Regions from separate parts of the Oryzibacillus soli genome, predicted to be linked through region 1. Evidence: predicted binding sites of a transcription regulator. Region 1 holds the regulator's gene; each other region holds the start of a gene.
What was found. The regulator LexA, encoded in region 1, represses DNA repair genes until DNA is damaged. The targets are predictions, from matches to a motif close to CGAACATATGTTCG.
Positions count from the first base shown of each region.

Region 2: the regulator LexA is predicted to act here: its motif matches at 5,211-5,224, upstream of ACSEXW_RS26690 (DNA polymerase IV).
Region 3: the regulator LexA is predicted to act here: its motif matches at 6,965-6,978, upstream of recA (recombinase RecA).

Region 1 is NZ_JBPPGJ010000005.1:238,851-249,103, forward strand. It holds gene hflX (GTPase HflX) at 1-808, shown strand, start outside; gene ACSEXW_RS08810 (methionine gamma-lyase family protein) at 805-2,061, shown strand; gene ACSEXW_RS08815 (MerR family transcriptional regulator) at 2,224-2,628, shown strand; gene glnA (type I glutamate--ammonia ligase) at 2,772-4,106, shown strand; gene lexA (transcriptional repressor LexA) at 4,246-4,866, opposite strand; gene ACSEXW_RS08830 (LysM peptidoglycan-binding domain-containing protein) at 5,102-5,404, shown strand; gene ACSEXW_RS08835 (DUF896 domain-containing protein) at 5,604-5,780, shown strand; gene ACSEXW_RS08840 (hypothetical protein) at 5,838-6,353, shown strand; gene ACSEXW_RS08845 (HAD family hydrolase) at 6,379-7,176, shown strand; gene metH (methionine synthase) at 7,379-10,253, shown strand, end outside.
Region 2 is NZ_JBPPGJ010000030.1:9,286-19,538, reverse strand. It holds gene ACSEXW_RS26710 (CehA/McbA family metallohydrolase) at 1-941, opposite strand, end outside; gene abc-f (ribosomal protection-like ABC-F family protein) at 1,156-3,054, opposite strand; gene ACSEXW_RS26700 (hypothetical protein) at 3,187-3,330, opposite strand; gene ACSEXW_RS26695 (YhjD family protein) at 3,406-3,912, opposite strand; gene ACSEXW_RS26690 (DNA polymerase IV) at 3,909-5,168, opposite strand; gene ACSEXW_RS26685 (GNAT family N-acetyltransferase) at 5,396-6,046, opposite strand; gene ACSEXW_RS26680 (ribosomal-processing cysteine protease Prp) at 6,134-6,568, opposite strand; gene ACSEXW_RS26675 (hypothetical protein) at 6,673-7,056, opposite strand; gene ACSEXW_RS26670 (DUF2569 domain-containing protein) at 7,781-8,287, opposite strand; gene ACSEXW_RS26665 (YdcF family protein) at 8,346-8,918, opposite strand; gene ACSEXW_RS26660 (hypothetical protein) at 9,045-9,659, opposite strand; gene ACSEXW_RS26655 (hypothetical protein) at 9,767-10,253, opposite strand, start outside.
Region 3 is NZ_JBPPGJ010000018.1:31,547-41,799, forward strand. It holds gene ACSEXW_RS21765 (hypothetical protein) at 74-946, shown strand; gene ACSEXW_RS21770 (DUF3388 domain-containing protein) at 1,026-1,787, shown strand; gene ACSEXW_RS21775 (helix-turn-helix domain-containing protein) at 1,828-2,694, shown strand; gene ACSEXW_RS21780 (hypothetical protein) at 2,779-2,940, shown strand; gene ACSEXW_RS21785 (YajQ family cyclic di-GMP-binding protein) at 3,045-3,536, shown strand; gene rimO (30S ribosomal protein S12 methylthiotransferase RimO) at 3,678-5,009, shown strand; gene pgsA (CDP-diacylglycerol--glycerol-3-phosphate 3-phosphatidyltransferase) at 5,006-5,584, shown strand; gene ACSEXW_RS21800 (competence/damage-inducible protein A) at 5,611-6,855, shown strand; gene recA (recombinase RecA) at 7,050-8,102, shown strand; gene ACSEXW_RS21810 (regulatory protein RecX) at 8,180-8,860, shown strand; gene rny (ribonuclease Y) at 9,165-10,253, shown strand, end outside.

The DNA.
Region 1 (10,253 bases):
CCGCCGGCATATCCGCAACCGGATCAGCGATCTGAAACGGCAGCTGGAGGAAGTGGTCCGGCATCGGAAGCTGCACCGGGAGCGCCGCCGCAAGTCCGGGGTATTCCAGGTAGCGCTGGTGGGCTACACGAACGCGGGCAAGTCCACGCTGCTCCGGCAGCTGACCTCTGCAGACGTCTATGTGGAGAACCAATTGTTCGCCACCTTGGACCCGACCTCCCGGACCTTGGAGCTGCCCAATGGCAAGGAGATCGTCCTGACGGATACGGTCGGCTTCATTCAGAACCTGCCCCACGATCTGATCGCAGCGTTCCGGGCGACGCTGGAGGAGGCCAATGAGGCGGATCTGATCCTGCATGTAGTGGACAGCTCCATCGAGATGCGCGATGAGCAGATGAAGGTGGTTCATCAGGTTCTGGAGGAGCTGGGCGCCCACGGCAAGGAGATGGTGACGGTCTTCAACAAGATCGACCTGTTGCCGCCGGAGGAGCGGGACCTGCTGACGGCGGAAAGCGGGGACTCCATTAAGGTTTCGGCCTATAGTGAGGCCGATATGGAGCGTCTCAAGCTGCTGCTGCAGGAAAAGATGGCGGGCGGCGTCAAGCGCTTCCGCATTCCGGCCGCCCAAGGAGACAAGATTTCCTTGGCTTACCGGTTGGGGACCGTGGTCGAAACGGATATGGACGGCGAGGATATGGTGCTGTCCGTCGACGTGAATGCCCAGGATTTCGAGAAGTACGGATTTATGCTGGCCGACCATCTGGTGGCCGGTGGAGAGACAGCAAAGGGAGAGCATATCGAGGGATGAACTTTTCAGAGAAAATCTTGAAGGTGGCGGCGCAGGCCGAATCCACCGTTCAGAGCAAGCACCGCGAGATCGACGCGTTGATCGATCACAACCAGTGGAAGGTCATCGCGGCCTTCCAGAAGCATCAGGTCAGCGATTTCCACTTCTCCTGCTCCACCGGCTACGGGTATAACGACCGCGGCCGGGAGGTGCTGGATCTGGTGTATGCGGACGTATTCGGCGCCGAAGCGGCGCTGGTACGTCCCCATTTCGTGTCGGGCACCCATACGATCGGCACCGCCCTATTCGGCGTACTGCGTCCGGGGGATGAGCTGGTCTATATCACCGGCAGGCCATACGATACCCTTCACAAGGTCATCGGCAAGCCGGGGGATGGAACAGGCTCCCTGCAGGATTTTGGTATCCGGTACGGAGAGGTAGCGCTGCTGCCGGACGGTTCTCCGGATTGGGAGGGGATCCGCGCCCGACTGAGCGGACGAACGAAGATGGTAGGCATCCAGCGCTCCAGGGGCTATGACTGGCGTCCATCTTTCACAGTTGATCAGATCGGGGAAATGGTCCGGTTCGTGAAGAGTCTGTACCCGGATATCCTGGTGTTCGTGGATAACTGCTACGGGGAATTCACCGAGCGGTCCGAACCGACGGAGGCCGGAGTGGATCTCATGGCGGGTTCCCTGATTAAGAATCCGGGCGGAGGCGTAGCTCCCACCGGCGGTTACATAGCAGGCCGGGCGGAGCTCGTGGAGCAGGCGGCCTTCCGTCTCACTGCACCGGGAATCGGAGGAGAGGTCGGGGCCATGCTGGGCACGACAAGGGCTATGTACCAAGGGCTCTTCCTGTCTCCCCATATGACGGGACAGGCTCTCAAGGGCAGCGTATTCGCCGCCGCGGTATTCGAGGAGCTGGGCTTCGAGTCCCATCCCCGCTGGCCGGATTCGAGGACGGATCTGATCCAGGCCATCCGCTTCACAGGGGCTGAGCACCTCATCGCGTTCGTGCAGGGGATCCAGAAGGCTTCCGCCGTCGATGCTCACGTCGTGCCCGAGCCTTGGGACATGCCCGGCTATGAGCACCCGGTCATCATGGCCGCCGGAACCTTCATTCAGGGCGGCAGCCTGGAGCTGTCGGCGGATGCGCCGATCCGGGAGCCCTACATCGCCTATATGCAGGGCGGACTGACTTATTCCCACGCGAAGCTGGGAGTTCTGACGGCGCTGCAGAGCATGGCGGACCGAAGCTTGCTTGCCCTGTAATGCTGATGTTATCTGTATTCGGCATTGTGAATGTGATGTCATTTTGACCAGGCGAATGCCATTATTTATGAAAGAAATCTGTGATTAAACCTAACACAACTTGACAACTTTTTGTGGTAGCGTTACAATTGCCATATAATGTGTCAGTAGGAGTGATAGGGTATGAGTGATGACATTCGCCGCAATATGGCGTTGTTCCCCATCGGGATCGTCATGAAGCTTACGGATTTGACCGCCCGTCAGATCCGTTATTATGAACAACACGAATTGGTCATGCCCGCTCGTACGGGCGGCAACCAGCGCCTATATTCATTCAACGACGTCGAAAGGCTCCTTCAGATCAAGGATCTGATCGAGAAGGGCGTGAATATCGCAGGCATCAAGCAGGTGCTACTGCCTGTGGATCAGACCTCCGAGGAAGCGACCGTCTTGAACGAGCAGACGGAAGTGAAGCGGAAGGAGCTGACTGATTCCCAGCTTCACAAGATGCTGAAGCAGCAGTTGATGACCAAGCGGCCTGGCCAGGTGTCCCTGATCCAAGGCGAGCTGTCACGGTTTTTCCATTAATACCGCCAGGCTCTTGTAGATCAGGGGCCTCTTCCGTGAGGACGGCTTATCCGCCTTCCCAGGGATGACGGCAAGCGGGATGGGACAAGGTATAAGCGGCGATATTATACAGCACCATTTACCATTAGGGAGGAGATCCACCAGTGTACAAAAACTACACCAAAGACGACATTCTTCGTATTGCCAAGGAAGAGAACGTCCGTTTCATCCGCCTGCAATTCACCGACCTGCTGGGCGCGATCAAGAACGTTGAGATTCCGGTTAGCCAGCTTGAGAAGGCCCTTGACAATAAAATGATGTTCGACGGATCGTCCATCGAAGGTTATGTGCGGATCGAAGAGTCCGACATGTACCTCTACCCGGATCTGAGCACTTGGGTGGTCTTCCCCTGGGTTACCGAAGATCGTGTTGCCCGATTGATCTGCGATATTTACTTGCCGGACGGCCGTCCGTTCCCTGGCGATCCCCGCGGTATTCTGAAGAAGATGCTGAAGGAAGCCGAGGCTATGGGCTTCACAGCTATGAATGTCGGTCCGGAGCCGGAATTCTTCCTGTTCAAGACGGATGAGAAGGGCAATCCGACCAATGAGCTGAACGACCAGGGCGGCTACTTCGACCTGGCCCCGATGGACTTGGGGGAGAACTGCCGCCGTGAGATCGTATTAACCCTGGAAGAAATGGGCTTCGAGATCGAAGCCTCCCACCATGAGGTGGCGCCGGGCCAGCATGAGATCGACTTCAAATACACCAACGCCCTGAAGGCTGCAGACTACATCCAGACCTTCAAGCTCGTGGTGAAAACCGTAGCCCGCCAGCATGGTCTTCATGCAACCTTTATGCCGAAGCCGCTGTTCGGCGTGAACGGATCCGGCATGCACTGCCACCAATCCTTGTTCAAGGGTGACAGCAACGCGTTCTACGACGAGAGCGACAAGCTGGGCTTAAGCATCGCTGCCCGCCATTACATGGCCGGCATTCTGAAGCATGCACGCGGCTTCGCCGCCATCACCAACCCGACGGTCAACTCTTACAAGCGTCTGGTACCGGGCTATGAAGCCCCCTGTTACGTGGCTTGGTCCGCCAGCAACCGGAGCCCGATGATCCGGATTCCGGCCTCCCGTGGTCTGAGCACCCGGATCGAAGTCCGTAACCCGGACCCTGCCGCCAATCCGTATCTGGCACTGGCTGTCATGCTGGCTGCCGGTCTGGACGGAATCAAGCACAAGATGAGTCTGCCGGCCCCGACCGACCGGAACATCTATGTGATGACCGAGGAAGAGCGGGAGGAGCAGGGCATTCCGAGCCTGCCGTCCAGCCTGAAGGAAGCGCTCAGTGAGATGATCCGCGACGATGTGATCTGCAACGCGCTGGGTGAGCATGCGCTGGCCTACTTCTACGAGCTGAAGGAAATTGAGTGGGATATGTACCGGACCCAGGTTCATGCTTGGGAACGCGACCAGTACATGACGCAATACTAAGCGTTGTTGTCTTCATGGTTAAGCCCTTCGGCGCCGAGGCGTACGAAGGGCTTTTTTGTTTGGGTTAAGAATGAAGAAACGGCTGGCTCAGAAGTCTCTGAGCCAGCCGTTTCTTCATCATGACGGTAGAAGTGGATGTTTAGTGGATATTGCGGATCAAGCCGATGACCTTGCCGAGTATGGTGACGTTCCGGACCCGGATCGGCTCCATAGCGGAATTCTCCGGCTGGAGGCGGATGTGATCCTTCTCCTTATAGAACCGCTTGACGGTCGCTTCGTCCTCCTCTGTCATGGCGACAACGATCTCGCCATTATGCGCTGTCGGCTGCTGCCGGACGATGACCATGTCTCCGTCGTGAATACCGGCTTCGATCATGCTCTCGCCGACGACATTCAGCATGAATACGGTGTCGTCATGGACCATATCGTTCGGAAGAGGGTAATAGCCCTCGATGTTCTCGGTAGCGGTGATAGGCATGCCTGCCGTTACACGTCCGATCAGAGGCACGCGCGTTATCGAATGGGAGAACATCTCGAGACCGTCCTCTTCGCCGAGAATCTCGATGGCTCTAGGCTTGGTGGGGTCCCGGCGAATCATGCCCTTCTTCTCGAGGCGTTCCAGATGTCCGTGTACGGTGGAGCTGGAGGCGAGTCCGACCGCTTCACCGATCTCGCGGACCGAAGGAGGATAGCCCTTCTCCCGGACCTCGGTCTTAATGAAGTCGAGGATCGCTTGCTGACGGTTGGAAATTTTGCTCATTCTGATCACTCCAGTTTGGTAATAATTATACAAAGTATAACATAGAACCGGAGTTCGTACAAACATAAGTTCGAACGAACAGGTTGCGAACGAACGGTTGAAAGAGGATGCGAACAAACATTCGATTTTGGGTTGACACAAACAAGTGTTCGTGGTATCTTAATACCAGAACAAATGTTTGGGAGTGGTTCAAGTGGTCCATGTGAATAAGACAGTCGTTAAGATGGTAATCTTCATGATGGTGATTATGCTTTCCTTAATGTCAGGTGCTTTGCTGCATGCCTATGCGGGAAGCTCCGATCATCAGACTGCAGCCGCTGTGACCGGCCCTTCCATGACTACGCAAGTCACTTCGCTGTCGGCTAAGATGACCGTTCAAGAAACCGTTGACGTTTGCCCGGGTGACACCCTGTGGGACATAGCATCCTCTCATCTTCCCAAGGGGGAGAACGTTCGTTCTTATATGAACAAGATTAAGAAGGCGAACAATCTGAAGAACACGGATCTGCGCGCCGGACAAATATTAATTCTCCCTTGAGCGGAGACCCAACATCCGACTACAACCCTTCATCATTTATAGATCTGAATAGGGAGTCCAACTGCGCATATACAGCAGCTGGACTCCTTTTGCTTATTCCGGATTCGAATCTCGAGTGCTGATCTTGACAACCACGCGGCGGTAATGGCAAAGTAGTAAAGAAGTGGAGCCATGTACGGGCAGCAGGAGGTGCAGAGAAATGGAAGAGCTTGTGAAACGGATCAATGAGCTGGCTCGCAAGGCAAAAACGGTCGGATTGACCGAAGATGAGCTGGATGAACGCAACGAGCTTCGCCGCAAATACATCGAGTTGTTCCGCGCCTCCATGCGGGATCAGCTGGACCATATCAAGTTTGTCGAAGACGAGGAGAAGTAACCGCTCCGCGCGGTTGTTCGAGACGTCTATCCTACCTAGGCTGAAGGAGCAAATGCCGTGTCGCGCAAATGGGAACGCATGGTGCGTAAGAATCAGAAGACCGTCAATCATGGGCGGGTCAAACGGGGGTTAGGTTCCCTGCCGCAAGTGAGCAGGGGGGCGGAAACCGTCATTAAGGGACGGAGCTGGATGCTGGCTTCGGTGCTGGCGATCTTCGCCATCTTATATTTCATCTTGACGTACCAGACGGAATCGAAGACCAGTATGTACTGGATCACGGGCTTCAGCTACATCGCCTTGGCGGTGCTGTATTATTTGGTCCGCAGACCGGTCATTAAGATCTCCCGTCAATACGTCACGGTCCGCCGGTTCACCGGGGACAAGCTCCTGGAGCCTAAGGATATCGAGGGGCTGGTGCTCAACCCCGGCCATGTGGTCATTCAATTGAAGGGCAAGCAGAAGAAGCTGATCTACACCAAGCTGCAGCACCGTTTTCCGATGGAGGAGCTGAATGCACGGCTGAGAGAGTTCGCTCAACAGCATAAGCTTGATTATAGAGACGAAACCCGTTAACAACCATGGAGAGAGGGGAACCATTGTGGCCTTAAAAGCGGTACTGTTTGATTTGGACGATACGTTGCTCTGGGATGAGCGTAGTGTGGAGGAGGCCTTCCTTGCCACTTGTCTTGCGGCACAGAACAAGTATCCGGAGATCGATCCGGCTGCGCTGGAAGCATCCGTCCGCAAGGAAGCCCGTGCGCTGTACGAATCGTACGAGACTTTCCCGTTCACCAAGATGATCGGCATCAATCCGTTCGAAGCGTTCTGGGCCCACTTCTCCGAGGGGGAGCATGAGATGTTCCGCAAGCTGGAGAAGCAATCCCCGGGTTACCGCATCGAAGCTTGGACACGCGGCCTGGCCGGAATCGGAATCGGAGATGCAGAGCTCGGCAAGCAGTTGGCGGAGCTGTTCCCGGCAGAACGCCGCAAGCGCCCTTTGACTTACGAACAGACGTTCCGTGTGCTGGACGAGCTCAAAGGGAAGGTCAAGCTGTTGCTTTTGACCAATGGTGCCCCGGATCTGCAGAAGGAGAAGCTGGCGGGTGTGCCCGCTCTGGAGGGCTATTTCGATTACATCGTCATATCCGGCAACTTCGGGGAAGGCAAGCCCGCTCCGTCCATCTTCCGGCATGCGGTGGAGCTCTTGGGCATCGAGCCTTCGGAAGGTCTTATGGTAGGGGATAAGCTGACGACGGATATTCTCGGTTCCAATGGAATCGGCATGCCGAACGTATGGATCAACCATCACGGGGTGAAGCGGTCCGATGAGATCGTTCCCGTCTATGAAGTGTCCGATCTGGATGGCCTTATGGAGATCATCCGGACCAAGCTATAATGGATTTGGAGCCGAGCGCCGCTGCCCGTTAGGGAGCGGCGTTCTCTTTTGCCGCAGATGATCGGGGACGGAAATAATTCCTATTTTTCGGGTAGGGATAATAATGGTCAAAGCTCTTTCAATATATAGCCACATTTGATACACTAGGTGGTAAATATTTCGAGAGATTCGAATGGTTTGGCGGAAGGGATGATGGAGAATGTTGACGAAGCAACCGTTGCAAGCTCGATTGAAGCAGAAAATTATGATCCTGGACGGCGCGATGGGCACCATGATCCAACAGGAAGATCTGACCGCAGCGGACTTTGGCGGCGAGGACCTGGAGGGCTGTAATGAGCAGCTGTGCGTCACTCGCCCCGATGTAATAAAGAAGATTCATGAAGCCTACCTGGAGGCTGGGGCGGATATCATCGAGACGAACACCTTCGGCACCACGTCCGTGGTTCTGGCCGAATACGGCCTGGAGCGCCAGGCCCGGGAGCTGAACCTGGCTGCGGCACGATTGGCCGTGGAGGCGGCGGCTAAGTTCAGCACACCCGAATGGCCGCGCTATGTTGCGGGCGCATTGGGACCGACCACGAAGACCCTGTCCGTAACCGGAGGCGTCACCTTCGACCAGCTGGTCGACAGCTACCACGAGCAAGCGCTGGCCTTAATCGAAGGAGGCGTGGATGCGCTGCTGCTCGAGACGTCCCAGGATACCTTGAACGTCAAAGCGGGAAGCATCGGCGTCCGGAAGGCCATGGAGGAGCTGGGCGTCCAGCTCCCGATCATGATCTCGGGGACCATCGAGCCCATGGGGACCACACTGGCCGGACAGAACATCGAATCATTCTACATCTCGCTGGAGCACCTGAACCCGGTGTCCATCGGTTTGAACTGCGCCACGGGACCGGAATTCATGCGCGACCATATCCGGACTCTGTCCCAGCTGGCCAAGACGGCCGTCAGCTGTTACCCGAACGCCGGTCTTCCGGATGAGAACGGCAAGTACCACGAATCGCCGGAGTCGCTGGCCAAGAAGCTGGCGGGCTTCGCTGAGCAGGGCTGGCTGAACGTCGCAGGCGGGTGCTGCGGTACTACGCCGGATCATATCCGAGCGATGGCCGAGACGCTGTCCCGCTATGCGCCCCGTGGCGAAGTCGGTGACCATCCGCCTGCCGTATCCGGCATCGAGACCGTCTATATCGAAGACGAGAACCGGCCGATTATGGTCGGGGAGCGGACGAACATCTCCGGCTCCCGGAAGTTTAAGCGGCTGATCAAGGAAGGCAAGTTCGAGGAAGGCTCGGAGATCGCCCGGAACCAGGTGAAGAACGGCGCTCATGTGGTAGACATCAACCTGCAGGACACGGAAATCGACGAGGCATATGCCATGGAGAACTTCCTCCAGCAGGTCGTGAAGAAGGTCAAGGCGCCGCTGATGATCGACTCCACCTATGATCACATCATCGAGCTGGGCTTGAAGTATTCCCAAGGCAAGGCCATCATCAACTCCATTAACCTGGAGGACGGCGAGAGCAAATTCCAGAGCATCGTGCCCTTGATCCACAGGTATGGGGCAGCGGTGGTCTGCATCCTCATCGACGAGCGGGGGCAGGCAGTATCGAGGGACGCCAAGATCGAGGTGGCGACCCGCGCATATGAGCTTCTGACCGGCAAATACGGGCTCAAGCCGGAGGATATCATCTTCGATCCGAACATGTTCCCCATCGGCTCCGGCGATCCCCAATACATCGGCTCCGCCGTGGAGACCATCGAGGGCATCAAGCTCATCAAGGCCAAATACCCGGCCTGCAAGACCATTCTGGGCCTCTCCAACATCTCCTTCGGCCTGCCGCCGGCAGGACGCGAGGTACTGAACTCCGTCTACCTGTACCACTGCACCAAGGCCGGACTGGATTACGCCATCGTCAACACGGAGACGCTGCAGCGGTACGCGTCCATTCCGGAGACGGAGAAGAAGCTGGCCGAGGATCTGATCTTCGATACGAACGACGATACGTTGGCTGCTTTCGTAGCCTTCTTCCGGGAGAAAAAAGTGGAGAAGGAGGTCAAGACCTCCAATCTGACCCTGGAGGAGCGGTTGGCTTCTTATGTGGTGGAGGGCACCAAGGAAGGCTTGTTTGCCGATCTGGACGAAGCGATGAAGACCTATTCGCCTCTCGGCATCATCAACGGGCCGCTTATGGCGGGTATGGAGGAGGTCGGCCGCCTCTTCAACAACAACGAGCTGATCGTAGCCGAGGTGCTGCAGAGCGCCGAGGTCATGAAGGCGTCGGTGTCGCACCTGGAGCCCCATATGGAGAAGAACGAATCCGCCGTCAAGGGAAAAATCATCCTCGCCACGGTGAAGGGCGACGTGCATGACATCGGCAAAAACCTGGTGGAGATCATTCTCTCCAACAATGGCTACCAGATCGTCAACCTGGGCATCAAGGTGCCGCCGGAGCAGCTGATCGAGGCGTACCGCAAGGAGAAGCCCGATGCCATCGGGCTGTCCGGCCTGCTGGTGAAGTCCGCCCAGCAGATGGTGGTGACCGCCCAGGACATGCGGAATGCCGGCATCGACGTGCCGATTCTCGTCGGAGGAGCGGCGCTGACCCGGAAGTTCACCAAGACCCGAATCGCGCCCGAGTATGACGGACTGGTTCTCTATGCGAAGGACGCCATGGACGGCCTCGACATTGCCAACAAGCTGAGCGACCCGGATCAGAGGGCTCTGATGGTGGAGGAGCTCCGCAAGGCCAAGGATTCCGACGTGGCTGAATCCGGCCGCCGGAGGGAGGAGCTGCCTGCCGCATCCCGCGCCAGAACCTCTAACATCAACCGGGAGCAGGCGGTGTTCACTCCTCCGGATCTGGATCGCCACGTCCTGCGGGATTATCCGGTGAGCCACTTGATTCCGTATGTCAATCACGAGATGCTGCTGGGCCATCACTTGGGCCTCCGCGGTTCCGTAGAGCAGGCGCTGAAGAACCAGGAGCCCAAGGCTGTAGAGCTGAAGGAAGTGGTGGACGGCATCTTAGGGGAAGCCCAAACCGAGGGCATCATCAAGGCCAACGGCATGTACCGGT
Region 2 (10,253 bases), on a different contig from region 1:
GTCTTGAACTGCAGGTGCTCCCTGGCCGCCGAATCGAAGGTATGGTCCGTCTCGGCCACCCCGGGCAGGAAGTAGCCCTGGTTCAAGGCCTCGTACCATAATTCCTGGTAATAGCGATGATCGCGGTCATAGCCCATGATGACCATGGCATCGATGGAGCCGGCCAATAGCTCGAAGCCTAAGGTTGCGGCAATGTTGGAGATGAATTCCCCGTTGTGGGGCCACCAGCTGGTAGGATGGGCGGCCACCGCCACCGAATGAGGCCCCCTCTCCTTCCGCAGCGCTTCATAGGGGTAGGCGATGAGATAATCCGGCTCCTCCCCGATCTTGGTGAACAGCCACGGATCCCAGGACCGGTCGTAATATTGGCTGTACGGGGGCATCTGGTCGTAATTCATCAGGAACATGTGCCCGTACCGGCATTTGACGATTTCGTTGCCGATGTCGAGCATAAACCGGGAGGTGGTGTTGATCTCGCCCAATTGAGCGGCGTACTTCTGCCTGTACGGTATCGTCCCCCCTCCAGACGGATCCGCATCCCGCAGATGGGTCTCCCGGTCGTAGGGGGAGCCGGCGAAGAAGAAGTTGAAGTCCTCCCCCCGCATTATGGTGGAGGCGTATTCCAAGGTACCCGTGTCCGAATGCGGATTCCGGGATACATGGGAATGGGCATCGAAGGAATAGAGGCCCAGGCGCAGGGTGTTCACAATTTCCTTCAAGTTGATCTGGAGTACGACATTCTTCTCCCCGATCATCACCGTTACTACAGCAGGCGTGAACAATTTGCCCTTATATACCTCCACGCGGTACTCCCCGGGGGACAGCTCGAACTCATATTCCCCCTTGCAGTAGACGGTTAGCGGCTCCTGCGGCAGGGATAGCCGGATCTTGCAATAGGTCAACCGGTTCCGTTCATCGTATACTTGCACCTGCAGCTTCATTTGCATCCTCCCCTTGTCTTCCCCGTATGTCCGGGCCTCTTCCCATGAATTATATCGCCGCCCCCGCCTCCACTACCATTTCAATATCCATCGTTCCGTGTGGGAATCCTCGCTACTTTGGATGCGCCCTTTTTGATAGAATGGAACATTTTCGATACAAAAAAACAGGGACGGCCCTGTTTGGACCGTCCCACTATAGCTCTGCCGGCTTCCCTTATTCCGTCAGCTCCACCCACTGCTCCAGCAGCTCGTTCAACTGGGCCTGCAGCGCCTCCCGCTCCTGCCAGCGCTTCGCCAATCCGGCGGGATCCGAAGCCAGCTCCGGCTGTTCCAGCTCGGCCGAACATTCGCGGATGCTCATTTCCAGCTCCTCGATTCGGCTCTCCAGCTGCTCGCGGCGCACCCCGCCCCGGCGCTGCTCCGGCCGTGGAGCGGGAGCAGCCGCCGGCTTGGGCTGTTCCCGAGAGGCCGCCTTCTCCGCCCGGCGTTCGCGCAGCTCCGAGCTCTTCGCCTTGTAATCATCATATCCGCCGAGGTACGGGGTGATGATGCCTTCCCTGAGCTCCCACACACTCCGGGCGATCCGGTTGGTGAAGTACCGGTCGTGCGAGATGGCGAGTACGGTGCCCTCGTAATCCTCGAGTGCTTCCTCAAGCGCCTCGCGGGAGGCGATGTCCAAGTGGTTCGTCGGCTCATCGAGCAGGAGCAGGTTCGGCTTCCGCCGCATGAGGATGGCGAGACGCAGCCGCGTCCACTCGCCGCCCGACAGAGAGGCCAAGGATTTGAACACCGCGGCGCCGTAGAACAGGTACCCCGCCAGCTCCCGCCGGGCCTCGCCCTCCTCCGCCTCCGCCTCGCGGCAGTAATGCTCAAGGACCGTCCGCTTGCTGTCGGGAGCGTCCTGCTGGGCGAGGTATCCGGCCTCGACCCGGGCACCCAGCTCCACCTTGCCGCCATCCGGCGCTGCTTCTCCCAGCAGCAGCTTCATGAGCGTAGACTTCCCCGCTCCGTTCCCCCCTACGAGCACCGTCCGGTCCCCATAGAGGAGCCGACCGTCCGCCCCCTGCAGGATGGGGCGCTCCCCATACCGCTTCCGGACTCCCTCCAAGAGGACGACCTGCTTGCCGGACCGCTCCGCGGCCTGGAGCTCGAAGTCCGCCGTTCGGCGCTGCAGCACCGGGCGTTTCATCTTCTCCATCCGGTCCAGCGCCTTCTGCATCGAGGCCGCCCTCCGGAAGAACTTCTCGTTCCCGCCGAGCTTCCCCCACTCCTGCAGCTGCTTGATCGTCTCCTTCATCTTCCGGATCACCTTCTGCTGCTCCTGGTAGGCGGCGAATTCCTGCAGCAGCCGTTCCTCCTTCTCCTTCACGTAACCGGAATAGCTCGTGCGGTACGGGAAGGCTTCCCCATCCTCCAGCTCGACGATCCCGGTGACGACTTGGTCCAGGAAGTACCGGTCGTGGGACACGAGGATGCAGGTTCCCGCATAGGTCCGCAGGAACGACTCCAGCCATTCGATGCCCTGCGTGTCCAAGTGGTTCGTCGGCTCATCCAGCAGCAGGAGTGTCGGCTGCTCGATGAGCAGCGAGGCGAGTCCCGCCTTGGTCTTCTCCCCGCCGGATAAGGTGGCATAGGGCCGTTCATAATCGGACCGGGGGATCCCCAGCCCGTGGGCCACCTGTTCGATCCGGGATTCCATCTCGTAGCCGCCGAGGCGTTCGAACCGTTCCTGGAGCGCCGCATACCGCTGCAGGATGCCGTTTAGCCGTTCGCCGTCCGCTTCGGCCATCTCCTGCTCGAGCCGGGACATCTCCTCCCGGCACTCCCGTGCCTCGCGGAAACCGCGCGCGAGCAGGTCTCCCACCGTGTACCGGTCTTCCACCTCCGGTACCTGCGCCAGATAGCCGATTCGGGTTCCTTTGGCGATCGCCAGCGTTCCGCTGTCCGGCGGAGTCAGCCCGGCCAGCACCCGCAGCAGGGTGGACTTGCCGCTCCCGTTCGAGCCGATTAAGCCGATGCGCTCGCCTTGTCTGACTTCGATTGTAATGTCGCCAAGCACCAGCTGGGCGCCGTGGTATTTCTGAATATGCTGCATGCTTGCTAAGATGGTCATGGTTAGGATCCTCCTATGGATTAGGCTTAGGCTCCCATACCGACTGTGCCGCCGCTCGGGCACAGGGAACGAAACAAAAAAAGAGCCGTAGGGAAAAGTCCCTACGACTCCGGGATAAAGCTCCGTCCGAGTTCAAGGTAGGAAGCGATTCGCAATGGGTACAGCCGTATGGGTGCAAATGGGCAGACGGGTAGCGTCAGCGGCATAAGCATGCACAAGACCAGCCATGACGATCGGCAGCTGGTTCAGACGGGTGACCATTCCATTGCAATTCATTCCTACCTCACCTCCTTATGACTCAATTAGGATTACGATACCATATTGGGGGAGCGCCATGCAAGCCCCTTTCCCTCATCCCTTCTCCCCTTCGGCCTGGACGGCCGGCGGGGCGGGCTTCTGCGCCAGCAGGGCCATAAGGTCCTTGATGTACTTGGCCAGGCGGACGCTGAGCTCGGATCGGGCCACGTCCCGGACGATGCCGAAGCGGTCGGTGTAGCCCCGGCAGACAAAATGGTAGTACAGCACATTCTCGGACTGCTCGTCGTTCAGGATCTTGATATTGCGCCGTCTAAGCTCCCGCTTGATCGCATACAGATCGTCGGTGATCCGGGTCAGCAGAATCCGGGCCGTCATGAGATGAAGCCGCTTCAGGATCCCGGGCGAATGCTCAATATCCTCCAGGCTCCGCTCCACCATGGTCTGCAGATGCGGCAGCAGGATGCTGTCCCGGATCAGGGTTAGTTCCTCGCTGGTCGGACCGGAGCTCCGCTTGATTCCGCGGGTGTTGTCGTAATCCTCTTGGTGCTCGGTAAGCAGCATCTTCGTCTTCCACCTCTCGTTGCCGTCCAGTTTGCTCACGCCCAATGACCTCCCACCTGTGCCGCCCGCTCCCAGGCCACCCCGGCCTCCAGCAAGGAGGAGGCGCGCACGATCGCCGCGCTGCCGTACCGGTCCTTGATCGCATCCGTCGCCTTCTCCAGGCAATACGCCCGGTTGCGGTCATTGAACAGGGTCAGCTGGATCACGTCATCCGTGACGAGCTGGGATAACGAGACGTTCAGATGGCTGACCGGCAGACCGTTCCAGTATTGCTCGAAGATCCGCCGCGCCACGGTCGCCACCTCGTGCGTAAGGGACGTGGGCTGCTCCAGGGTAATCTGCCGGCTGAAGGAACGGCCGCGCTCTCCGTCCGCTTCCATCGCCCCGACCGTGATCGTATACCCCATGAACCCGTGCCTCCGGCAGCGGCGGCACACCTCAATGACCAGCTCCAGCAGCACCACCTCGATGTCCTCCAGCTTCGTATAGAGGCTGCTCCGGAGCGTCTTGCCGTGGCCGACGGACTTCAGCGGGTTGCGGATCTGGGCCACCACGGGGCTCGGGTCGATGCCGCGGGCGGTCTGCCAGTAATATTCCGCCTGAATGTCGCTCTGCTTGCCCATCCGGTGGCGCATGCGCGTCTTGAACTCCCCCAGCTCGAGGCGCGCGATGTCGCCGATGGTCACGAGGCCCATCCTCAGGAAATGCCGCGCCATCCGGTTGCCGACCATGAACATCTGGTGCGTGTAGAGCGGCCATAGGTCCCGCTCCATATTGTCGAAGCCCAGCCGGAAGACGCCTTCCTCCCGCTTCTTGGCGAAGTTGTCGGTAGCCATCTTGGCCAGCACCTTGGTGGGGCCGATCCCCACCCGGGACCACACCCCTGTGGAGAGGAGCACCCGGGACTGGATCTGCCGGGCCATCTCCTCCGGCGAGCCGAAGTACGGGATGGACCCGGTAACGTCCAGGAACTGCTCGTCGATGCTGTAGGGCTCCACTTGGTCCGTGAAGGCTTCGAAGATCTCGGAAATCAGCAGGGAAACGGAGATGTAGGTGCGCATCCTGGGGCGAACCACCACCAGGTCGGGGCACAGGGCCAGGGCTTCGCCGACCCGTGAGGCTGTCGTCACGCCCCGGGCCTTGGCGATCGGGCACGCGGCGAGGATGATGCCGGACCTGCGGGACGGGTCCCCTACGGCGACCGGTTTATCTTTCAGGTCCGGCCGGGCCGCCTTCTCCACGGAAGCATAGAAGGACTGGCCGTCAACCAAAAATATGGTACGCTGTTTCACCATGAACCGCCCCCAGAAATAAGAACTCCTGTTCTTATTATATACCGAATATATGTTCGCAATGCAATGTATACTTTTCCCAAAACGCATCAAGACGAATCATTTTCATGAACCCGCCGCAACTTGCAAAAAAACCGCCGCGGGGGATCCGCGGCGGCCACATTTATTCCATAAACATTTCGTTCGATTTCCTGAGTGTTACCCTTCTTATCTCATCCTCGGAGAGCAATTCACTGGCACGCTTCTTCGCATCCAATCTTCTTTCTCATAATAGCAACGTTGCCTTGCTCCGCCACTTTCATGAACCCGACTTTTTCAAACAACCGGGCCGGACCGATAAAATCGAACGTTTCCCGTTGGAGGCGCAGGTGAGGATACCCTTCAATCGCATCATAGCCTTTGGCCTTCGCATCCTCGCACACATGAGTAAGCAGAGCGGTAGCAATCCCTTTACCGCGATAATTCGGAGCAATCTCAAAGCATAACACCGACTTAATCCTTTCGTTGGGACTAGCCTTATACGCATTTCTGATCTCTTCGCCGATCCCTAGCGTCGAATAGTTTTCCTTATTATTAGCGTTGCACCAACCGATAGATACGCCACTATCAAACGCCAAGTATCCCTGTAAATCACCGGCCAAAATTTGCTGCTCCGCCATTTTGCGGAGCGTCGACTTGAAGCTGGGTATGTCGCGGGGCATGACTCCAGGGTTTGCCGCAATTAAGCTGAATAGTTCCGTCCTCTCCTGCTCCGCAGTCATTTGTGGGCGGCAGCAGAAGCACGGCTGCATGGGAGAATCGTCCGTAAATGCGCGATTGTCGAAAAAATCAAAGAAATCTTCGGCAAGAGCCGGAGTGAGAGGTTTGATTTCAAGATTCATATTGGTTATCCTCCCGTGTTCATTTTAATATGTAATCTCCTGAACTTAAGGCATTTGCGATGCAGGGTCATCTACCTGATTCCACTATCATTTAAATATATTAAATATCCTCTGTTCTTTTCTTTCATATATTTTTTCAATGGTGATATATTTTTCCCCATATGTGTTTTGAATGCTATGAATTCCGATCTCCAATGAATTCAATAATGCTACCGCCTCCCTACTTCCCCGATTTTTACTTTGTAAGTCTGGCAATATGCATTTTGCATAATTCCTTTGAATATCCGATTCTACCGTATCTTTTGTTAGGTGTCTGATGCTATGTATGGTATTGATGATTAGTGCCGAAACTCCGGCGGCGATAATATCAAGTCCAAACTGGGTGAACCCCGTTTCACCTCTTGCAACAAAGCCGCATATGGAGGATTTGTTGTTAAAATAAAACCTAATTACAAACGGTTCCCGCTCTTCGTCGAGTATGGAGCTTCGTATTTCAATTTCTTCGTCATGAAGTTCGTACATAAATTCCTCCTCGAAATGCCTCTGCAGACCAAGTAGGCCCAAGGCGTAGATGCGGTGTTATACGCTGTGAATGCTTTCCTTGAAGAATCTTTCAAATCATCTATTCAATCATTTTCATCTTCTTGTTTTGTTATTTCAGGTATTGTTTCTTGTGATAAATCCGGATGATTATCGTGTTCTACATTTTCGAATTTTCCTGCGATACGAATCCCTTTGAGTATGGAAGTTATAATGGAAAAGGGTACGTAAGAAATAAGAGATAAAAAGAATGCCATAACTATAGTTATTAGTGGAGCCATAATTAATGAAATAGCGCCAGCCGCTACTCCAGTTATTTCATAAGTTCCCCAATATGCCCTGGCATTGCCACCAAACAAACTTATAGCAAAAAATAGTAATCCTAGCACTAAACCAATTGATCCCCAAATGATTGCATTAAGCTTACAATAAGAAAAGAACTTTATGTCTTTCATCTTAATTTGCTTCATAGATTCTACTCCCATAATTAATGGATGATTTGCAGCAGTTGGTTATAACGTTGTTGCATTCGCGAATCCGCACTGGTTTAACGCCAATGCAGGATTGTCTGCGGATGAATACGGTGCTAGACGATTCTGGGATAGTCCAGAAAGCGTCACTTTCAATTATTTTTGAAAATAAAGATCGCACATTCTATGCAGTGCGATTTTGAGAAATGTTTCACAAAAGACATCGTTGTTCCTACCTTTTAATATTCTAATCCCAATCCATATAAAAATTCACTTCTAATTTTTCTTTCCTACAGTCTGGACAATCTAACACCCCGCTCTTGACGTCATTAAGCAGTGGCTTTGTTGGCATTCGTATATTGCAGCGCGGACAAACATAACTATTAGTATAAGAATCGTCGTTCGTCTTTATATATAGAAAAACATTATTTAACAAGCAACTGCATTGTTGACAAACGTAAAGCCCATCATAACATTCAAAATGTGTGTCGTCCTTGTTCATAAACTCTTTGATTCGTTGTCGCCCTTCTTCTTGCTCATACCATTCCAAAATGGTATTCAAATCAATATATCTAAAGCCAATTCCCAAAAAAACATTTTGTTTGTAAGAGCATTGTGTGCAACTTAATGTACAGGCTACTCCCATGTGTACAACCTCTCTTATCTTCTATAAGATTTCCAACTTAAAAACGGTGTTATACGAAGATTATGCCTTCATCGAGTTTTACTTGACAAAGGTATTATGCACTCGTTCTGATTTAAGAAAATAAGGAATCCATATCGCGCATCTAACACCAGACTTCATTAAATCCCTCAATAAGCTTCCATCATCAAGCTCTCTCGTTAAAGGTATTTGAAGTATTAATAAATAATCCATTATACCCACTGCTAAACTTACACTATAGAAAATAATCATTAGTCGAGGAAATATTGTTTTCTTTTTGTAGAGATTGATTAATAGGTATACACAGAAAATGAATGATGCGGCATTAAAAACAGCCTCAAAAATTATAGTTGGCCCCCATAGAGGGTGGTAGTATTCAGATTGTTTTGAAGTTAATACTTCCCATGTCTGGGTAGCAAATGCTGGTAACGAATGTTGTAGTAATTGTATTGCTAATAAAAACATCGAAAAATAAAGCCCAATTTGTACTAAAATCAACCATCCCCCAAGCCCAGATCTCCCCAGAGGTCGATAGTCATTTTGTTGTTCTTGAATGTTAGGCTCCATTGAGAACACTTCCTTCAACTTGTTTTATTTGCATAAATTTCATATAACATTCTGGTATTTACGAACCAATATCCTTCTTTATCCAATTTGGAATGTGATGTACAAAATACTTTGATATCTTCTCTACCTCGCCCATTACTGCGTTAATCTTTTTCTCATCTAAGAACCAGTTATCCCGTGTAATATTGTTCTTATCCTGAATGGGTTCCATCAAGAATCGAACATTCAAGGGAAAAACAGTTTGATAAGTCATTAATGCCCTTCGACTATGTTGCGCTTTGCAAACCATTATCACTTGACTGACTTTAATATTTCGTTCAATAATAAGATTCCATGAATTTCTCGCATTATCAAATGTATTCTTTGCTTCATTTTCTTTGATAATAGCTTCTTGAGGTACTCCCATTTTTATTGCGATTTCATTCATAAATTCCCATTCTGTTTGATTAATTTTAGCATTGTATCCACCTGAAGGAAGAATATATGGGGCAAGTCCCAAATGATATAACTCAACTGCTCTCTCTATAAGCTGAGGATGACTCCCGCCTGGGACCAATATAATATCTGATATTTCTAGTTGGTCTTTGTTAACAAATACTAAGTCCGTTATACATTCAAATGGATACTTCAATGAATTACCCCCGTTATGTGTTTGAGGTTCGATAAATTATTTGCATTCCTTTTATATAACGTTGTTGTATTCATGAACCCTAGGCGGCCCGAAGCGTGAATGCGGTGTTAGACGAAGGTGTCGACTTCATCGAATTTTTTTACATAAAAAAGTCACATTATCTGTAGAGTTAATTTCAATATCGTCATATCCTTTAATCTCAGGCAACTTAAAAGGAATTAATAATCTTTCATGCTTATACCTATCATTGATCAACATATAGAACGCCATTAGAACTCCATTAATCATGTTACTGCCCTTTGGCTCTCGAACTATCAGTTCAGTTATAAGAAGTTCTTTATCTTCGCTATTATAACTGTTTACTGCAACGTGGTAATCAAAGAATGGAATCACACTTTTGCTTCCAGCCTTGCACACTAAAGGATATCTTGAGTTAATAAAATTATTAAGCAGATAGTTCGCTTGTTCAATATCAAGTCTCCTGGCTATACTGTTAAGTTTAGTTTCACCGTTATGTATTACATAATGGTATTCAGTATTTAAGAGATGTTCTCTAAAGCTAGTAATTAATTCGCCTCTTAGAATTATTGGCCCAATCACTTTGAGGCCTCCCCCTGATAATTCCGGCACTTCTCCTAACGTAGTTGTATTCACGAACCCGAGAGGCTTAAGGCGGGCTAGCGCCGGGTGGCTCCGCCACTTAGCCTCACAGGGTTGTGCGCGCAGCCGGTTCAGGGCCACGTTGACCCGCATCCACCGCCGAGTGCCGTCAGGCACGACGCGTGAATACGGATACGGTGTTATATGTAGTTGGGGCCTCCATCGAAATAGAGGTATAATCCCTTACATTACCCTGGATCTTTAATTCCATTACCTGTCCTAGGATCAATATAATACCATCCTTTGGCTACAGTATCACTTCGTCTTCTTATAGAAAAAATAAATATCCCTTCTTCATCCTTGCCCTCGAAATTAACTTTGAATAAATCACCTTCACAACTGCAGTCATTTATTACAAAGTCATTTACCTCTTTCTTTGTCAATTCTCTATCGAAGTTCTTATATACCGAAAATGAAACAGAGAACTCTTTAGGTGTTAACCTCTTTGGTAAAGTCATTACTTCTTTATTTATATCATTAGGTTGTTCAATTATTTTTTCTGTTGTAATATTCGTTTGTTTTGATGGTTTGTCAATTGATTGTGTAGTTGAAGTTGTTAATATTTCATGTTCCTTAGATGGAACTAATTTAGTTGTTGCATCACACCCTAATAAATTAACTAAAATTATCAGTACATATATTAATCTAATCTTCATCACATTCACCCTAATTCCT
Region 3 (10,253 bases), on a different contig from region 1:
AGGGGGCTTTTCTGTTGTTCGCATGGTATACTACAGAGATGAAGATCACGCGACAAAGGGGCCCGTACATAAGATGAACCGGAATCGAACCATCCGTCCACCCATACGTTACATCTGGGCCGCCGCTGCCGGAGCGATGCTGCTCGTTGCGGGCTGCGGACGGACCCTCCCTGCTATAGATGCCCAAACCTTATCCTCGAAGAAATCCCTCCTGGTCGTGACGGCGCCGAGCTTGTCGGAGGAGGAAGAGAAGTCCATCCGCTCGGCTGCTGTAACCTTGGCCAAGGAGCAGAAGCTTGCCTTGGAGTTCGTGCCGGATGCCCAAGGCGACTCGGAGGACCTGGCGGCCCGGTTTCGGAACCCGTCCATAGACAGCATTATTGCCGTCGGCAACGAGTTGGTCCAACCCGCAGCGGAGCTGGCGAAGGACCAGACCGGGAAGAGAGTGGTTCTGCTGGGGAACGGCCGGTCCAAGCCGGAGATAAGCGGTCCGCTGCCTGCCCACGTACTGAAGCGCAATCTGGATGAAAGCAAAAAAACGACCGCATGGAACGATTGGGTTCAGCTGCAGCGTGCCAACGGCATGAACGTGCTGTGGGTGACAAGAACCTCTTCGCCGGTGCCCGTAGTGTGGGCTCCTTCAGAAGAAACGGACCGCATTGTGCAAAGGGACATCTACCCCGGGGACACCTGGTTCCCGCAGCTGACCTATCAGGCGCAGGCGCTTCCAGCCCAATGGCTGGCGCTGTACGTTCCATTGGAAGAGGCAGAGCTGGCGAAGGTGAAGACGCTTCGAATTCCCATCATGGACTTGTCGGCCGGTACGGTCTACACGTACCATTGGGATGTGATCGTGCGGAATGCAATGGCCGCGGCCCTGGATCAGAGCTGGTCCGGCGGAGAACTGCCCTATTCGGACCAAGAATTGGCTGTAACCAGGAAATAATCCCTAGGTAATGAAGGAATATAGCGAAACTTGTAGAATGTCTAACTAGTACGTTACGTATAGGGGATGGAGGATCAACATGGCCAGGAACCAATGGTATATGGAATACAAGATACATAAGAACCGTCCGGGCTTGCTGGGTGACATCGCTTCCCTGATGGGGATGCTGGAGATCAACATCATGACCATCAACGGGGTGGAGGACCGCACCCGGGGGATGCTGCTTCAGACCGACGACGATGAAAAAATAGAAATTATGGGTAAAATGCTGAAAAAGGTGGATAATATAACCGTAACGGCTTTGCGGGCTCCCAAGCTGGTTGACATCCTTGCCGTCCGTCATGGCCGGTACATCGAGCGAGACTCCGATGACCGCAAAACCTTCCGGTTCACCCGGGACGAGTTGGGTCTGCTTGTAGATTTCCTCGGCGAAATATTCAAGAAGGAAGGCAACCAAGTGGTGGGACTCCGCGGGATGCCGCGCGTGGGCAAGACCGAATCGATAATAGCAGGCAGCGTCTGTGCCAACAAACGCTGGACCTTCGTGTCCTCCACCTTGCTCCGGCAGACCGTAAGAAGCCAGCTGTCCGAGGATGAGATGAACCCGAACAACCTGTTCATCATCGACGGCATCGTCTCCACGATCCGGTCCAACGAAAAGCACCACAGCCTGCTCCAAGAAATTATGAACGCCCCCTCCACCAAGGTCATCGAGCATCCGGATATCTTCGTGAGGGAATCGGAATACGATTACAGCACATTCGATTACATCATCGAGCTCCGCAATAGCCCGGATGAGGAGATTGTGCTCGACATCCCGTCTTCCTATGAAGGGTATTAATGGCCGTTCCGGTTCCATGAAATGTCGGAGGTGACACGCTTTGTCCGATTTGGGCCAACTATTGAAGAAGGCGAGACTCGATAGAGGAATCAGCCTGGAGGATTTGCAGGAGACAACCAAGATCCGGAAGAAGTACCTGGAGTGCATCGAGACGGGAAACTACAATGCGCTGCCCGGGAACTTCTATGTCCGCGCATTCATCAAGAGCTATGCGGAGGCAGTGGGGCTTGACCCGAACGAGGTGCTGCAGCTGTACCGCAACGATATCCCGGACGTCACTCCGGAGCCGGTGACCGAGACGATTGCGCCCAAGCGGACCGTAAGCAAACGCTCGGACAAGTGGAGCCGATTCGCCACGGGAGTTATGCTGGTTTCCTTCTTCCTCCTGATCGTGGGCTTGATCTATTATTTTGCCTACAAAAATTACAACGGAGAAGGCAAGACCGTTCAAGAGGATCAAACCGCTCCGATCACCAAACGGGTGGCTTCCGATACGCCGGCGCCCCCGGCTCCGCTGGAAACCAAGCAGGCCGTTAAGGCCGCCGCGGAAACGCCCAAGCCGGTCGTCCCCGAGCTGAAGTTCCTGAAGAACGAGAAAGGGATTGACTACTACGAGATCACCCAAGCGGAGAAGCTCACCGTGGCGATGCGCTTGACTGGAGCGGACTGCTGGTTCCAGATTGATAAGGTGACGCCCAAGGGAGAGCTGTTCACGCACGAGATGATCGAGCAGGGCTCTCTGGCCAAGCTAGGATCCCCCAAGACCTGGGAATCGGATAAACCGGTTTATCTCAACATTGGCCTTCCGACCGCCGTTGAGCTTACGGTGAATGGAGTGGCCATTCCGCTGGGTGAACTGTCCAATCCGAAGCGGGTTCAGATCCAGGCTGCTGGGAAATTGCAATAACTTCAGCGTTAAAGTGAATACATAGCCTCTTTTCCGGAGAAGATAAAGTCATCATGACATATACCGGAAGAGAGGTACGCCTGTATGACGATCAGTTGGATTGTAACGGGCCTTGGCATCGTTGTCAGCCTGTTGGGCTGGTACTTGACACCCGACGCCTGGGGCTACGGCATATTCGGATTCGGCTTGGCCCATATCGTACTGGGAATACTCGATATGTTCCGTGAGCCCGTCCGTAACCGTTAGACTAGAAGAGAGATGAGGCACTCCGCGAACCGGGGTGCCTTTTCTTTGCATGCGAATCTTGATATACTGTGAGAAGGAAATTTGTGTAAAGGACGTGCAGAATCATGGCTGCGGACAACTCATTCGACATCGTATCCAAAGTAGACATGCAGGAAGTGAACAACGCCATCAACCAGGCGCAGAAGGAGATCGACACCCGGTTCGACTTCAAGAACAGCAAATCCAGCATCGAGCTGGACAAGGAAGACATTACCCTGTCCTCCGACGATGAATTCAAGCTTCAGAACGTGATGGATATCCTCCAGTCGAAGCTGACCAAGCGGGGCATCTCCATCAAGAACCTGGAATATGGCAAGGTAGAGCCGGCATCGGGTGCCACCGTACGCCAGAAGATCAAGCTGAAGCAGGGGATCGGTCAGGATATGGCCAAGAAGATCAATACCCTGATCAAGGACTCCAAGCTGAAGGTCCAGAGCCAGATTCAAGGCGATCAGCTGCGTGTAACCGGCAAGAGCCGGGACGATCTCCAGAAGATCATCCAGCTCCTAAAGGGCGCCGATCTGCCCATCGAGCTCCAATTCATCAACTTCCGATAACGGGGAGAAATCCCCACCAACCGGGCCCTTTGTGCGCTTCCTCCGGCAAGCCGCAAGGGGTTTTTATCGTTTTGACACTCCACATGCCGTTGTATTATACTCTTTAAATGATAGGTTATGATAATTGGGGGATTGCAGGAAATGTCGGAGAAAATCAAGGTAGTAACCCTAGGCTGCGATAAAAATCTGGTGGACTCGGAGATCATGTCAGGTCTGATTCACGAACGCGGGTACTCCCTTGTGGACGATAAGGAAGAAGCGACGGTCATCATCGTCAACACTTGCGGATTCATCGACGCCGCCAAGGAGGAATCCGTCAATACGATTCTGGATCTGGCGGAGCTGAAGGAGACGGGAAGCCTGAAGGCGCTGATTGTATCAGGCTGCCTGACTCAGCGGTACAAGGACGAGCTTCTGAAGGAAATGCCGGAGATTGACGGTATCGTCGGCACAGGCGATTTTGACAAGATCAACGATATTATCGATGAAGCCTTGGCCGGCAAAACCCCGATCTATGTCGGGAATCCGGTCTTTAACTATGATAAGGCGCTTCCGCGGAGGGTGGCCACTCCCCGTTATACGGCATACGTGAAAATTGCCGAAGGCTGTGACAACGCCTGCACCTTCTGCAGCATCCCGATTATGAGAGGCGCCTTCCGCAGCCGGACCATGGAATCCATCCTGGCCGAAGCGGAGCAGCTGGCCTCCCAAGGGGTCCGGGAGATCAGTCTGATCGCCCAGGACTCCACCAACTATGGTACGGATCTGTATGACGGTCAATTTAAGCTCCCGGAGCTCATGGACCGTCTGACGCGGGTGCCGGGCGTCGAGTGGGTGCGGCTGCATTATGCGTATCCGGGCTTCTTCAGCGACGAGCTCATCGACGTCATCGCGGACAACCCGAAGATCTGCAAGTACGTGGACATGCCGCTCCAACACAGTGAGGACTCCATCCTGAAGCGGATGAGACGACCCGGACGCCAGCGTGACATTCGCGAGCTGGTTGCCAAGATCCGGGAGCGGATTCCGGGCGTTGCGCTCCGCACCTCCCTGATCGTCGGATTCCCGGGTGAGACCGAGCAGGATTTCGAGAACCTGAAGCGGTTCGTCGAGGACATCCAATTCGACAAGCTGGGCGTCTTCACCTATTCCCAGGAGCAGGATACGCCCGCTTCCAGGCTGCCGGACCAAGTCCCGGATGAAGTGAAGGAAGCGCGGGCCAACGAGCTGATGGAGCTGCAGCGCGAGATCTCCAACAAGCGCAACTGGAGCCGCGTCGGCGAAGAAATCGAAGTGCTGCTGGAGCGTTACGACGGACGCAATGACGTGTATATTGGACGTTCCCAATACGATGCGCCGGAGATTGACGGAGAAGTATTCGTTTCCGGAGCCAAGGCGGGAATCGGCGATATCGTGAAGGTTCGGATCACCCATTCCTTCGAATTTGATCTTGCCGGGGAGGCGATCGCATGAATTTGGCCAACCGCATTACTCTGGCAAGGATCTTCCTTGTGCCGCTGATCATGTTCTTTCTATTGGTGAAAATGCCGCTGCCGGATCTTAAGATCGATAACTTCATCATCTCTTACAACCAGGTCATCGCAGCGCTTATCTTCATCATTGCCGCCAGTACGGACAGCTTGGACGGGTATATTGCGCGAAGCCGCAAGATGGTCACCAACCTGGGCAAGCTCTTGGATCCTCTGGCCGACAAGCTGCTGGTTACCGCCGTATTGGTATCCTTGGTTGAGATGGACAAGGTCGGCGCATTTATCGTCATCGTGATCATCAGCAGAGAGTTTGCGGTGACCGGCTTAAGGCAGATTGCCTTGCTGGAGGGCAAAGTTATGGCAGCCAGCAAATGGGGAAAGTGGAAGACCGCAACCCAGATTACGGCGATCATCGCGCTTCTCTTGAACAATTTCCCGTTCCACTTCGTCAATTTCCAGTTCGATTACTGGGCGAGCTGGGTGGCAGCCGTCATCACCATCTACTCCGGGGTCGATTACTTCGTGAAGAATAAGAATCTCATTAATTACAGCAAGTAATCCCCATTGGGGTAAGGGGGCAGGGAATGAGAGCCGAAATCATTGCCGTCGGAACCGAGCTGCTGCTCGGGCAAATCGTCAACACCAACGCACAGTTTCTGGCGCAAGAATGCGCGGCCCTGGGAGTGGACGTCTATTTCCAGACCGTGGTCGGAGACAACGAAGCAAGGCTGCTGCAGGCTCTGGAGCTGGCGTCGAAGAGAGCGGAGCTTATCCTATGTACCGGAGGCCTGGGGCCCACCCAGGACGATCTGACTAAGGATGTGCTGGGCCGGTTCCTGGGCAAGGCGCTCTCCATCCATGAGCCTTCTATGGAGAGGATCCGGAACGTGTTCTCGTCCCGTGGCATCCACATGGTGGAGAGCAATGCGCGCCAGGCCTTGATGCTGGAGGACGGTGATCCGCTGCCGAACGACACGGGGTTAGCGGTAGGGGTCGGGATCAGCTCCGGAGGCCGCCATTACATTCTGCTGCCGGGACCGCCTCGTGAGATGAAGCCTATGTTCCAGACTTACGCGAAGACCTGGCTCCAAGGTGTGATGACGGACGCCGTCCCCCTTCACTCGAAGATGCTGAAGTTCTGCGGAATCGGCGAATCGACCCTGGAACATGAGCTGTTGGATCTCATCGAGAGCCAGGAGGATCCGACCATCGCTCCTTATGCCAAGGAGGGAGAGGTTACGATCCGGCTTGCGACCAAGGCCCACAGCACCGAGGAAGCGGAAGCCAAGATGCAGCCCACGGAGGAGATCATCCGAAGCCGGCTGGGTCAGTACCTCTACGCGGAAGAGGACGTGGGGCTGGAGCGCGTCGTCGTCCGTCTCCTGCAGGAACGCGGCAGGACGGCGGCGGTGGCGGAGAGCTGCACCGGGGGACTGTTGTCGGATCTGATCACGTCGGTTCCCGGCTGCTCCTCCGTCTTCAAGGGCGGAATCATCAGCTACTCCAACGAACTGAAGCACCGGCTTCTGAAGGTGCCGATGGAGGTTCTGGAGGGAGAGGGAGCCCCCGGCGCCGTCAGCGCCGAGACGGCCCGATTGATGGCCGAGAATCTGCTTCAGGAGCTGAACGTGGACTACGCCTTGTCCGTTACCGGAGTAGCCGGACCCGGCCCTTCCGAGGGCAAGCCTGCAGGCACCGTCTTCATCGGGCTGGCCGAGAAGGGCCGACCTGCGGAAGTGATGGAGTCCAAGCTGTCGGGAAATAGGGACATGGTGAAGCTGCGTGCGGCCAAGCTTGCCTTCTATCAGCTCTGGAAGCGTCTGAAGTAGAATAGAGTTGCGCGTCCAGCGGATTCGGGGCTATAATAGGCATAAGGTTTGCGGAAGAACCGTAACAAGGATAACTTCTTTGGTTACGGTTTTTTATTCGCCGGGTATGCGAATGTATGTTCGAAAAACTCTTGGCAAAAACCGAAAAACAAGTTATCATATATACTATAATCGTAAAAAGGGAAGTGAGTCGGTTGGCAGATCGGAAAGCAGCGTTGGAAATGGCATTACGCAATATTGAGAAGCAATTCGGCAAAGGCTCCATCATGAAACTGGGAGAGTCCACCCATATGCAGGTAGAGACCATCCCCAGCGGCTCCCTTGCATTGGACATCGCTCTTGGTGTAGGCGGATTTCCGCGCGGCCGTATTATCGAGATCTACGGGCCGGAGTCTTCCGGTAAGACCACCGTCGCGCTTCATGCCATCGCTGAGGTACAGAAGGCCGGCGGACAAGCCGCCTTTATCGATGCGGAGCACGCTCTGGATCCCCTCTATGCTAGCAAGCTCGGCATCAACATAGATGAACTGCTGCTTTCCCAGCCGGATACGGGCGAGCAAGCGCTGGAGATCGCGGAAGCCCTCGTTCGGAGCGGCGCCGTGGACATTATCGTCGTTGACTCCGTTGCTGCCCTCGTGCCGAAGGCCGAGATCGAAGGAGAGATGGGAGATTCCCACGTGGGTCTTCAAGCCCGCTTGATGTCCCAGGCTCTTCGTAAGCTGTCCGGCGCCATCAACAAATCCAAGGTTATCGCCATCTTCATCAACCAGCTTCGCGAGAAGGTCGGCGTCATGTTCGGCAATCCGGAGACCACACCGGGCGGCCGCGCGCTGAAGTTCTACTCCACCATTCGACTGGATATCCGCCGGGTCGAGACCCTGAAGCAGGGCAACGACATGATCGGCAACCGGACCCGGATCAAAGTGGTGAAGAACAAGGTGGCTCCTCCGTTCAAGCAGTGCGAGGTTGATATCATGTACGGCGAAGGCGTCTCCAAGGAAGGAAGCATTATCGATATCGGCACCGAGATGGAGATCGTCCAGAAGAGCGGCGCCTGGTTCTCCTACAACGGTGACCGTCTGGGACAGGGACGTGAGAACTCCAAGCAATTCCTGAAGGAGAACCCGCACATCTCCGACTCCATCGAGAAGAAGATCCGGGAGTCCAGCAATCTGATCACCCATGTTTCTCCGGATGCGGACAAGGATGACGAGGATGAAGAAGCAGCTCTGTTAAACTTCGAATAATCCATACCGGAAGGCACCCTAATCGCTAGGGTGCTTTCTTTCTAATCATGTGCAGATATTCGGTCGGGAGGTTCATTATGGAGCAGGAGAATATGGCGTCGGGGTCCATTACGATGGTCGAACGCCAGAAGGGGAACAAACGGCGTTATAATATTTTTATAGAGGGCAGCTATGCCTTCTCGGTCCATGAGGATATCATGATCAAGCACCGCTTGATCAAGGGAGAGCAAGTAGAGCGGGAGGAGCTCGAAGAGATCCTTCGGGACGATGAACGGCATCAGGCTTACATGGAGGCGATCCGCTACGTGGGACGTCGTCCCCGTTCCAAGAAAGAGGTAGAGCTCCATCTGAAGGAGAAGGGCTACGAAGGCGAATGGATCGGAGAGACGGTCAAGCGGCTGCAGGAGGAGCGGGTACTCGATGACGGGGCCTTCGCCAAGCTGTGGACGGAGCACCGGATCATGAGCCAGAAGAAAGGCCGCCGTTGGGTGGAGATGGAGCTGTCTCAGAAGGGCGTGGACGATACGGTGATCTCACAAGCCTTCGGCGACATCGATCCTGAAGAAGAATACTCGGCGGCACTGGAGATCGGAAGGAAGAAATGGAACATCACTGGCGGGGAAGGACTGGAGAAGAAACGGAAGGTGATGGCGTTTCTGCTCCGGCGGGGGTATTCCAGCGAGCTCGTGAACCGGGTGTTGAAGGAAGTGGCCCAGACGGCGGATTTAGGGGATACGGAGGATGAATCCTTCTTTTAATGAGGTTAATAATTAATGCGATTAACATATTAGAAAACGTGTGCAGTCCTTAATCGTTTCGACAGCTGGATGGGTTTGGTTGACAATAGCTTGACAATGTTCTTCGACAAAAGATAAAATGTTCATGTATATTTTTATCCTAGATATGCAAAAGCTTTTCGCCAATTCATCAACGTCTGACGCCCGTAAGACCAAGCTTTGCGCAATACCGATAACGTATGAAACTGCAGGTTGTAAAACCACGGAATGAAAACCGAATATTCCCAAGCAAACACCTTGGAGAAACATCGAGGAGGTGACGTAGATGCCAACAAGTGTCATCTGGATCCTAATCTCGCTCGCTGCTGCTGCCATTGGTGGGTTTATCGGTTTCTTTATCCGCAAATCAATTGCTGAGGCCAAGATTTCCAGTGCCGAGCAGGCTGCCGAGCAGATTATGGAGAACGCCAAGAAGGAAGCCGAAGCACTGAAGAAGGAAACGGTTGTGGAAGCCAAGGACGAGGTCCACCGGCTCCGCACCGAAGCTGAAAAAGACATTCGTGAACGTCGTAACGAAATTCAACGACAAGAACGGCGATTGTTGCAAAAAGAGGAAACGCTGGATAAAAAGATCGATTCCCTCGAGCGCAAGGAAGAGCAGGTTGCGAGCAAAGAAAAGCGCATTGAAGAAACCCAAGCTCAGATCGACCAGCTGTACCGTGATCAGGTGATGGAGCTCGAACGGATCTCCGCTCTTACAATGGAAGAGGCACGCACCATCATCTTGACCAATGTAGAGCAAGAGGTGCGCCACGAGACCGCACAGATGATCAAGGAAATCGAAACGCAAGCCAAGGAAGAAGCCGACAAGAAGGCAAGAGAGATCATCACGCTTGCCATCCAACGTTGCGCCGCCGATCACGTCGCCGAGACTACGGTATCCGTCGTCACGCTGCCGAACGAAGAAATGAAAGGCCGCATCATCGGACGCGAAGGCCGCAACATCCGCGCACTGGAGACGCTGACGGGCATTGACCTGATCATCGACGACACGCCGGAAGCGGTCATCCTGTCCGGCTTCGATCCGATCCGCCGCGAGATCGCCCGCACTTCTCTCGAGAAGCTGGTGGCCGACGGACGGATCCATCCGGCCCGCATCGAAGAAATGGTGGAGAAATCCCGCAAGGAAGTGGACGAACGCATCCGCGAATACGGCGAGCAAGCCACATTCGAGGTTGGCGTTCACGGCCTGCACCCGGATTTGATCAAGATTCTGGGCCGTTTGAAGTTTCGTACAAGCTATGGCCAAAACGTCCTCAAGCATTCCATGGAAGTGGCGTACTTGGCCGGTCTTATGGCGGGAGAATTGGGAGAAGACGTTACATTGGCGAAACGTGCCGGTCTGCTTCATGAC